Regions from separate parts of the Streptomyces sp. NPDC048419 genome, predicted to be linked through region 1. Evidence: predicted binding sites of a transcription regulator. Region 1 holds the regulator's gene; the other holds the start of a gene.
What was found. Region 1 encodes HrcA, which represses chaperone genes, less so after heat shock. Its sites were predicted from a motif close to TTNGCACTCNGNNNNNCNGAGTGCNAA; they were not measured.
Positions count from the first base shown of each region.

Region 2: groES (co-chaperone GroES) is a predicted target of HrcA. The motif match lies at 2,289-2,315, and genes of this name have one in related genera.

Region 1 covers NZ_JBICXT010000002.1:661,719-666,128, reverse strand. Annotated here, with positions in the region: gene ACGFYN_RS06910 (nitronate monooxygenase) at 1-727, opposite strand, end outside; gene dnaJ (molecular chaperone DnaJ) at 828-1,964, opposite strand; gene hrcA (heat-inducible transcriptional repressor HrcA) at 1,965-2,981, opposite strand; gene ACGFYN_RS06895 (MBL fold metallo-hydrolase) at 3,133-3,861, shown strand; gene ACGFYN_RS06890 (DUF3097 domain-containing protein) at 3,896-4,410, shown strand, end outside.
Region 2 covers NZ_JBICXT010000002.1:28,153-32,562, forward strand. Annotated here, with positions in the region: gene ACGFYN_RS04105 (methyltransferase domain-containing protein) at 1-365, opposite strand, end outside; gene ACGFYN_RS04110 (polysaccharide deacetylase family protein) at 501-1,385, shown strand; gene ACGFYN_RS04115 (polysaccharide deacetylase family protein) at 1,382-2,197, shown strand; gene groES (co-chaperone GroES) at 2,462-2,770, shown strand; gene groL (chaperonin GroEL) at 2,888-4,410, shown strand, end outside.

The DNA of each region.
Region 1 (4,410 bases):
TGGCGAGGAACGCCGTGCCGAGTTGGGCCGCGCTCGCGCCCGCCGCCAGCACCCCGGCGATCTGCCCGCCGCGCATGATGCCGCCGGCGGCGACGATAGGGATGCTCACCGTCTCGCGCACCTGGGCGACGAGGGACAGCAGGCCGATACCGGCGCCGTTGTTCTCCGGGCCGTCCCGGTGCGTGCCCTGGTGGCCGCCGGCCTCCACGCCCTGCGCCACGACCGCGTCGGCGCCGGCGCGCTCCACCGCGAGGGCCTCCTCCGCGGTCGTCGCGGCGACCAGGGTGAAGGTTCCGGCGCGGTGCAGGGAGTCGATCACCTCGCGGCTCGGCACACCGAAGTGGAAGGAGACCACCGGCACGGGGTTGTCGAGCAGCACGGCGAGCTTGGCGTCGAAGCCGTCGTCGCGGCCGGTGTCCGGGTCGCCGAGCTCGGTCTCGTACCAGGCGGCCTCGCCGGCCAGCTGGTGGGCGTAGATCTCGACCGCGCCGGGGTCGGCGTGGTCGGGCTGCGGCAGGAACAGGTTCACGCCGAAGGGGCGGGTGGTCAGCCCGCGGAGCTGCTTGATCTCCTGGTACATGCCGTCGGCCGTCTTGTACCCGGCGGCCAGGAACCCCAGCCCGCCCGCCTCGGACACGGCCTGCGCGAGATGGGGTACGGAGACGCCGCCCGCCATGGGGGCCTGCACGATCGGATGACGGAAGAGATCGGTCAGCGCGGAGGACATGACGGCATGTTGTCACGTCCTCCGAACAAGTCCGAATCCACCCGTCCCCTTCACATGGGCCGCCCGCGCCCTTCGTACGGGCGGCCGTGACGCGTGTGACTCAGCGTCCGTTGAAGGCGTCCTTCAGCCGCGAGAACAGTCCCTGCTGACCCGGCTGGAACTGCCCTGTCGGGCGCTCCTCGCCGCGGAGCTTGGCCAGTTCGCGCAGGAGGCGCTCCTGGTCGGGGTCGAGCTTGTTGGGGGTCTGGACCTCGACGTGCACGATGAGGTCGCCGCGGCCGCCGCCCCGCAGATGCGTCACGCCCCGGCTGTGCAGCGGGATCGACTGGCCGGACTGGGTACCGGGCCGGATGTCGACCTCCTCCATGCCGTCCAGCGTCTCCAGCGGGACCTTGGTGCCGAGGGACGCCGCCGTCATCGGGATCGTGACCGTGCAGTGCAGGTCGTCGCCGCGCCGCTGGAACGTCGAGTGCGGCAGCTCGTGGATCTCGACGTAGAGATCGCCTGCGGGGCCGCCGCCGGGGCCGACCTCGCCCTCGCCCGCGAGCTGGATGCGGGTGCCGTTGTCCACACCGGCGGGGATCTTGACCGTGAGCGTACGGCGGGAGCGGACCCGGCCGTCGCCCGCGCACTCCGGGCAGGGGCTGGGCACCACGGTGCCGAAGCCCTGGCACTGCGGGCACGGCCGCGAGGTCATGACCTGGCCCAGGAAGGACCGGGTGACCTGCGAGACCTCACCGCGGCCGCGGCACATGTCGCAGGTCTGGGCGGTGGTGCCCGGCGCCGCGCCCTCACCGCTGCAGGTGGAGCAGACGATCGCCGTGTCGACCTGGATGTCCTTGGTCGTGCCGAAGGCCGCCTCGTCGAGCTCGATCTCCAGCCGGATCATGGCGTCCTGGCCGCGGCGGGTGCGCGAGCGCGGACCGCGCTGCGACGCCGTGCCGAAGAAGGCGTCCATGATGTCGGAGAAGTTGCCGAAGCCACCGGCGCCGAAACCGCCCGCGCCCGCGCCGCCCGCCTGCGAGAGCGGGTCGCCGCCGAGGTCGTAGACCTGCTTCTTCTGCGGGTCCGACAGCACCTCGTAGGCGGCGTTGATCTCCTTGAACCGCTCCTGGGTCTTCGGGTCCGGATTGACGTCCGGGTGCAGCTCGCGCGCGAGCCGCCGGAAGGCCTTCTTGATCTCTTCCTGCGACGCGTCGCGGCGCACGCCTAGAACGGCGTAGTAGTCCGTGGCCACTTACGACTCCGCCAGGATCTGTCCGACGTACCGTGCCACTGCGCGTACCGCTCCCATCGTTCCCGGGTAGTCCATGCGGGTCGGTCCGACCACGCCGAGCTTGGCGACTGCCTCGCCGCCCGAACCGTAGCCCACCGACACCACAGAAGTGGAGTTGAGTCCCTCATAGGCGTTCTCGTGCCCGATGCGCACCGTCATGCCCGAATCCCCCGCCTCTCCAAGCAACTTGAGGAGCACGACCTGCTCCTCCAGCGCCTCCAGGACGGGGCGGATGGTGAGGGGGAAGTCATGCCCGAAGCGGGTCAGATTGGCGGTGCCGCCGATCATCAGCCGCTCCTCGTTCTCCTCGACGAGTGTCTCCAGGAGGGTGGAGAGCACCGTCGAGACCGTACCCCGGTCCTCGACGTCGAAGCCCTCGGGGAGGTCCTCGACCAGTCGCGGGACGTCCGCGAAGCGGCGGCCCGCGACCTTGCTGTTCAGCCGCGCCCGCAGATCCGCCAGCGAGGCCTCCCCGAACGGCGCCGGGCAGTCGACCATGCGCTGCTCCACCCGGCCGGTGTCGGTGATCAGCACGAGCATCACGCGCGCGGGAGCGAGCGAGAGCAGCTCCACGTGCCGCACCGTCGAGCGGGTCAGCGAGGGGTACTGCACGACGGCGACCTGCCGGGTCAGCTGCGCGAGCAGCCGCACGGTCCGCGCCACGACGTCGTCCAGGTCGACGGCGCCGTCGAGGAAGTTCTGGATGGCCCGCCGCTCGGGCCCGGTCATCGGCTTGACTCCGGCGAGCTTGTCGACGAACAGCCGGTAGCCCTTGTCGGTCGGGATGCGCCCGGCGCTGGTGTGCGGCTGGGCGATGTACCCCTCGTCCTCCAGGGCCGCCATGTCGTTGCGCACGGTGGCCGGGGAGACTCCGAGGCCGTGCCGCTCGGTCAGGGCCTTGGAGCCCACCGGCTCCTCGGTGCCGACGTAGTCCTGGACGATGGCGCGCAGGACCTGGAGCCGTCGTTCACTCAGCATCGCGCACACCTCCAGAAAGTCGTCCCCGGGCGCTTCGCCTGGCACTCTGTCCGTCCGAGTGCCAGAGTTCCCCGGCCCAGTGTACGGCGGTGGGGTACGCCCCGGGCAAGGCAGTCCCGGCCGGACCGGCTTGTACCGCTAGCGTCGCCGTATGACGGTGACTTGGGAAGAGCTCGGGTGGGAGCGGGTGGCGGCCGGGGTCGGGCGCTGCCGGCTTCCGCGCTGGGACTGCACGGCCGGGCTGGTCGTCGGCGAGGGCATGGCGCTCTTGGTCGACGCGGGCTCCAGCCTCGCGGAGGGCACGCGGCTGCGCACCGAGGCGCAGGAGCTCGCCGGCCACCGTGTGACCCATCTCGCCCTCACGCATCCGCACTTCGACCACGTCTTCGGGGCGGCGGCGTTCGCGGGCACCGAGGTGTACGGCGCGGTGGGCATGGACGCGCTCTTCGAGGCACGGCACGCGCGCGAGGAGCTGCGGTCCGACGCGGTGGGCAACGGCCTGGACGCGCACGCCGCCGAGGAGGCGGTGGACGCGCTGCCCGCTCCCCGGCACCACGTCTCCGGCGAGTGGACCCTCGACCTGGGCGGCGGCCGGCAGGTCCTGCTGGCGAACGTGGGCCCGGGCCACACGGCCCACGACCTGGTGGTGCTGGTGCCGGGCTCGCCCGAGGTGGTCTTCTGCGGCGACCTGGTCGAGGAGTCCGGCGAGCCGCAGGCCGGTTCCGACGCCGTGCCGTCGCACTGGCCGGCCGCGCTCGACCGGCTGCTCGCGCTGGGCGGCGAGGACGCGCTGTACGTGCCCGGTCACGGAGCGGTGGTGGACGCGCGGTTCGTGCGGGCTCAGCGGGACGAGCTGGCGGCGCGTTTCGGCGTGTCGTGACCGCCGCCCGGCCGGTTCTCCTATCGTCATCCGAATGCGCCAGTACTCCGCCGACCTCACCCCGCCGTGGAAGAAGCCCAAGCCGGTGCCGGAGGTCGCGGCCGAGCCGGGTCTGGTGGTCGAGGAGCCCGGCACCGGTTTCTGCGGCGCGGTGATCCGCTGCGAGGCGGGCACGGTGACGCTGGAGGACCGCTTCGGCAAGCACCGGGTGTTCCCGCTGGAGCCGCGCGGGTTTCTGCTGGAGGGCCGGGTGGTGACGCTGGTACGCCCGTCCTCGGGCCCGGTCCGCCCCACCCGTACGGCATCCGGTTCGGTCGCCGTCCCGGGCGCACGCGCGCGTATGGCGCGCGCCGGACGCATCTACGTCGAGGGCCGGCACGACGCGGAACTGGTCGAGAAGGTGTGGGGCGACGACCTGCGCGTCGAGGGCGTGGTCGTGGAGTACCTGGGCGGCGTCGACGACCTGCCGTCGATCGTGGCCGAGTTCGACCCCGGCGCGGACGCCCGGCTCGGCGTCCTGGTCGACCACCTGGTGCCGGGGACGAAGGA
Region 2 (4,410 bases), 630 kb from region 1:
GCGAGGACGCGTACACCCGCCCGGGCGAGCGCGATCGCGTCGCCGCCGATCCCGCAGCACAGGTCGGCGACGGACGTCACCCCCAGCGCCCGCAGCCGCTCCGCGCGATACGTGGCGACACTCGCGCGCGTCGACTGCTCCACCCCGTTCGGCGTGAAGAACATCCGCTCCGCGTCCCCGGCGCCGAACTTGGCCGCCGCCCGCTGCCGCAGCCGCGCCTGCCCGATCGCCGCCGACACCAGTTCGGCGGGGTGCGCGCGGCGCAGCCGGGTGGCGACGGCGAGTTCGTCGGCGGGGGCCGTGCCGCGCACCTCGTCGAGGAGGGCGCGGCCTTCGGGGGTGAGAAGAGGTGCGAGGTCGTTCACCGGGTCATTGTGGGCCAGTCGGTGGACGGTCTGCCGCGAGCAGCGGTGTCGGGCCCGTTTCGACGCTCCGGCCTGCGAGGATCCGGCGCCATGCGAGCAGTAGGACAAAATGAAAAGAATCGGACTCACAGCGGCATGTGGGTCCGTGGCGGGATCGCCGCCCTCGCCGCCGCGGCCGTCGCCTCGGGCTGCGCCTCGCCCGGCGGCCGCGAGGTACGTCCGGCCGCCGGGCCGCAGCCGCTCCAGGCGCCCCCCGCGCGCGCTCTCGACTCGTACGCCACGGCCCTGCGCGCGGCGCACGCCGCCCGCGTCGCCGCGGCGAGGCACTGGAGCCTGGCGAGGGTCCCGCTCACGGCTCCGCCGCCGCCCGCCCGAAAGCCGAGGATCACCGCCCGCAAGGGCTTCGAGGTGCAGGACCAGGAGGAACTGGACCTCCCGCCCGTCTTCACGACGATCCCCACGAACCAGAGGGTCGTCTTCCTGACGATCGACGACGGTTCCGAGAAGGACCCGGCGTTCCTGCGGATGATGAGCGATCTGAAGGTCCCGTACACCGCCTTCCTCACCAACAAGGAGATCAAGGACGACTACGGGTACTTCCGGACGATGCAGCGTGAGGGCCACACCGTCAACAACCACACCCTCACCCACCCGTATCTGCCCGGGCTGTCCTACGAGGAGCAGAAGCACGAGATCTGCGGCATGCAGGCCGTCATGAAGAAGCAGTTCGGCCGGGCGCCGACCGTCTTTCGCCCGCCGTTCGGCAACTACGACCGCGACACCCTCGTCGCCGCCAAGTCCTGCGGAATCAAGTACGCGCCGATCTGGGACGAGGAGGTCTACGTCGACCACTGGGAGTACCGCGAGGACGACCAGGACCTGCACCCGGGCGACATCGTGCTCACCCACTTCCGCGGCCGCGACGAGTGGAAGGGCACGATGGTCGACGACATGCGCCGCTTCCTGAACATGGTCACGGCCAAGGGCTACGCCGTGGCCCGCCTGGAGGACTACCTGTGAGGCCGAGGGTCCTGGCGGCCGGCGGGCTGGCCCTCGCCCTGCTCACCGGCTGCGCCCAGTCCGTCGACCCCATCGAGCGGCTGAGCGAGAAGGCGGCCCAGCGGGTACGGCCGCACGAGCCGGCCGGCCCGGCCGAACGGGCGTACCACCGCTGGGGCCTCGCGGCCCCGCTGGCGCCCGCCCCGAGGCCGTCCCGCGCCTCACCGGCCCGGGCCGCGGGCCGGGGCCTGCCCCCGGTCGTGCACCGCGTCCGGACCCGCGGCAAGGTCGTCTTCCTGACCTACGACGACGGGGCCGAGAAGGACCCGCGGTTCGTCGACATGGTCCGCGAACTGCGCCTGCCCGTCAGCGTGTTCCTCACCGACAGCGTCGTCGGGCCGGACTACGGCCACTTCGCCCGGCTCCGGTCGGCCGGCGCGGGCATCCAGAACCACACGCTCGACCACCCCGCCCTGCGCGGCCTGTCCTACGCCCGCCAGCGCGCCGAGATCTGCGGCCAGCAGGACAGGCTCCGCGCCCGCCTCGGCACCCGCCCCCGCCTCTTCCGTCCGCCCTACGGCATCTACGACACCACCACCCGCCGGGCGGCCGCCGACTGCGGCATCTCGGCCCTCGTGCTGTGGCGGGCGTCCATGACCGGCACCGGCGACCTGACGTACACCAAGGGCCCCGGCCACCTGCGCCCCGGCGACATTGTGGCCGTCGACCCGGACGAAGGAACGGGCCTGACCCTGCGCGAGCGAACGCTGCGGCTGCTGCGCCGGGTACAGGAGCGGGGGCTGACGGTGGGCCGCCTGGAGGACTACGTCTGACTTCCAGAGCGCCGGGTGCGCATTTTCAGCGCGTCCGGCGCTTGAGACGAGGCCTTCCAGGCCGCCAATCCCGTCCGACGCGCCGTAGGGATTGGCACTCCGCTTGACCGAGTGCTAACCCCGGTCATAGTCTCGGCCCTGGCACTCCCCCCTGGAGAGTGCCAACAACGCGACGGGCAGGTCCGGCACCCGCGACGACGGATCGACCTGGTCGCCACCTCAGACAGTTAACCCCGTGAGATCTCCGAAGGGGGAGGTCGGATCGTGACGACCGCCAGCTCCAAGGTTGCCATCAAGCCGCTTGAGGACCGCATCGTGGTCCAGCCGCTCGACGCCGAGCAGACCACGGCCTCCGGCCTGGTCATCCCGGACACCGCGAAGGAGAAGCCCCAGGAGGGCGTCGTCCTCGCTGTGGGCCCGGGCCGTTTCGAGAACGGCGAGCGTCTTCCGCTCGACGTCAAGACCGGCGACGTCGTGCTGTACAGCAAGTACGGCGGCACCGAGGTGAAGTACAACGGCGAGGAGTACCTCGTCCTCTCGGCTCGCGACGTGCTCGCGATCGTCGAGAAGTAATTCATCTCGCACACATTGTTCTGAGCTGCGCCCCTGGCCCCCGCGACCTTTAACAAGCCGGGCGCCCGGGGCGCAGCGCATTTTCCACCCCTGAAATCCGAGAGGGCTCCCGCTGTCATGGCGAAGATCCTGAAGTTCGACGAGGACGCCCGTCGCGCCCTCGAGCGCGGCGTCAACAAGCTGGCCGACACGGTCAAGGTGACGATCGGCCCCAAGGGCCGCAACGTCGTCATCGACAAGAAGTTCGGCGCGCCCACCATCACCAACGACGGCGTCACCATCGCCCGTGAGGTCGAGGTCGAGGACCCGTACGAGAACCTCGGCGCGCAGCTGGTGAAGGAGGTGGCGACCAAGACCAACGACATCGCGGGCGACGGCACCACCACCGCCACCGTGCTCGCCCAGGCGCTCGTGCGCGAGGGCCTGCGCAACGTCGCCGCGGGTGCTTCCCCGGCGCTGCTGAAGAAGGGCATCGACGCGGCCGTGGCCGCGGTCTCCGAGGAGCTCCTCGCGACCGCCCGCCCGATCGACGAGAAGTCCGACATCGCCGCCGTGGCCGGACTGTCCGCCCAGGACAGCCAGGTCGGCGAGCTCATCGCCGAGGCGATGGACAAGGTCGGCAAGGACGGTGTCATCACCGTCGAGGAGTCCAACACCTTCGGTCTGGAGCTGGACTTCACCGAGGGCATGGCCTTCGACAAGGGTTACCTGTCGCCGTACTTCGTGACGGACCAGGAGCGCATGGAAGCCGTCCTGGAGGACCCCTACATCCTCATCAACCAGGGCAAGATCGGCTCCATCGCCGACCTGCTGCCGCTGCTGGAGAAGGTCATCCAGGCCGGCTCCTCCAAGCCGCTGCTGATCATCGCCGAGGATGTCGAGGGCGAGGCCCTGTCGACCCTGGTGGTCAACAAGATCCGCGGCACCTTCAACGCCGTCGCGGTGAAGGCCCCCGGCTTCGGCGACCGCCGCAAGGCGATGCTGCAGGACCTGGCGACCCTCACCGGCGCCACCGTCATCTCCGAAGAGGTCGGCCTCAAGCTCGACCAGGTCGGCCTGGACGTGCTCGGCTCCGCCCGCCGCGTGACGGTCACCAAGGATGACACGACCGTCGTCGACGGCGCCGGCGACTCCTCGGACGTCGCGGGCCGCGTCAACCAGATCAAGGCCGAGATCGAGAACACCGACTCCGACTGGGACCGCGAGAAGCTCCAGGAGCGCCTCGCGAAGCTGGCCGGCGGCGTGTGCGTGATCAAGGTCGGCGCCGCCACCGAGGTGGAGCTGAAGGAGAAGAAGCACCGTCTGGAGGACGCCATCTCCGCGACCCGCGCCGCGGTCGAGGAGGGCATCGTCTCCGGTGGTGGCTCCGCGCTCGTCCACGCCGCCAAGGTGCTCGAGGGCTCCCTCGGCAAGAGCGGCGACGAGGCCACCGGTGTCGCCGTCGTCCGCCGCGCGGTCGTCGAGCCGCTGCGCTGGATCGCCGAGAACGCCGGCCTGGAGGGCTACGTCATCACCTCCAAGGTCGCCGAGCTCGAGAAGGGCCAGGGCTTCAACGCCGCCACCGGCGAGTACGGCGACCTGGTCAAGGCCGGCGTCATCGACCCGGTCAAGGTCACCCGCTCCGCCCTGGAGAACGCCGC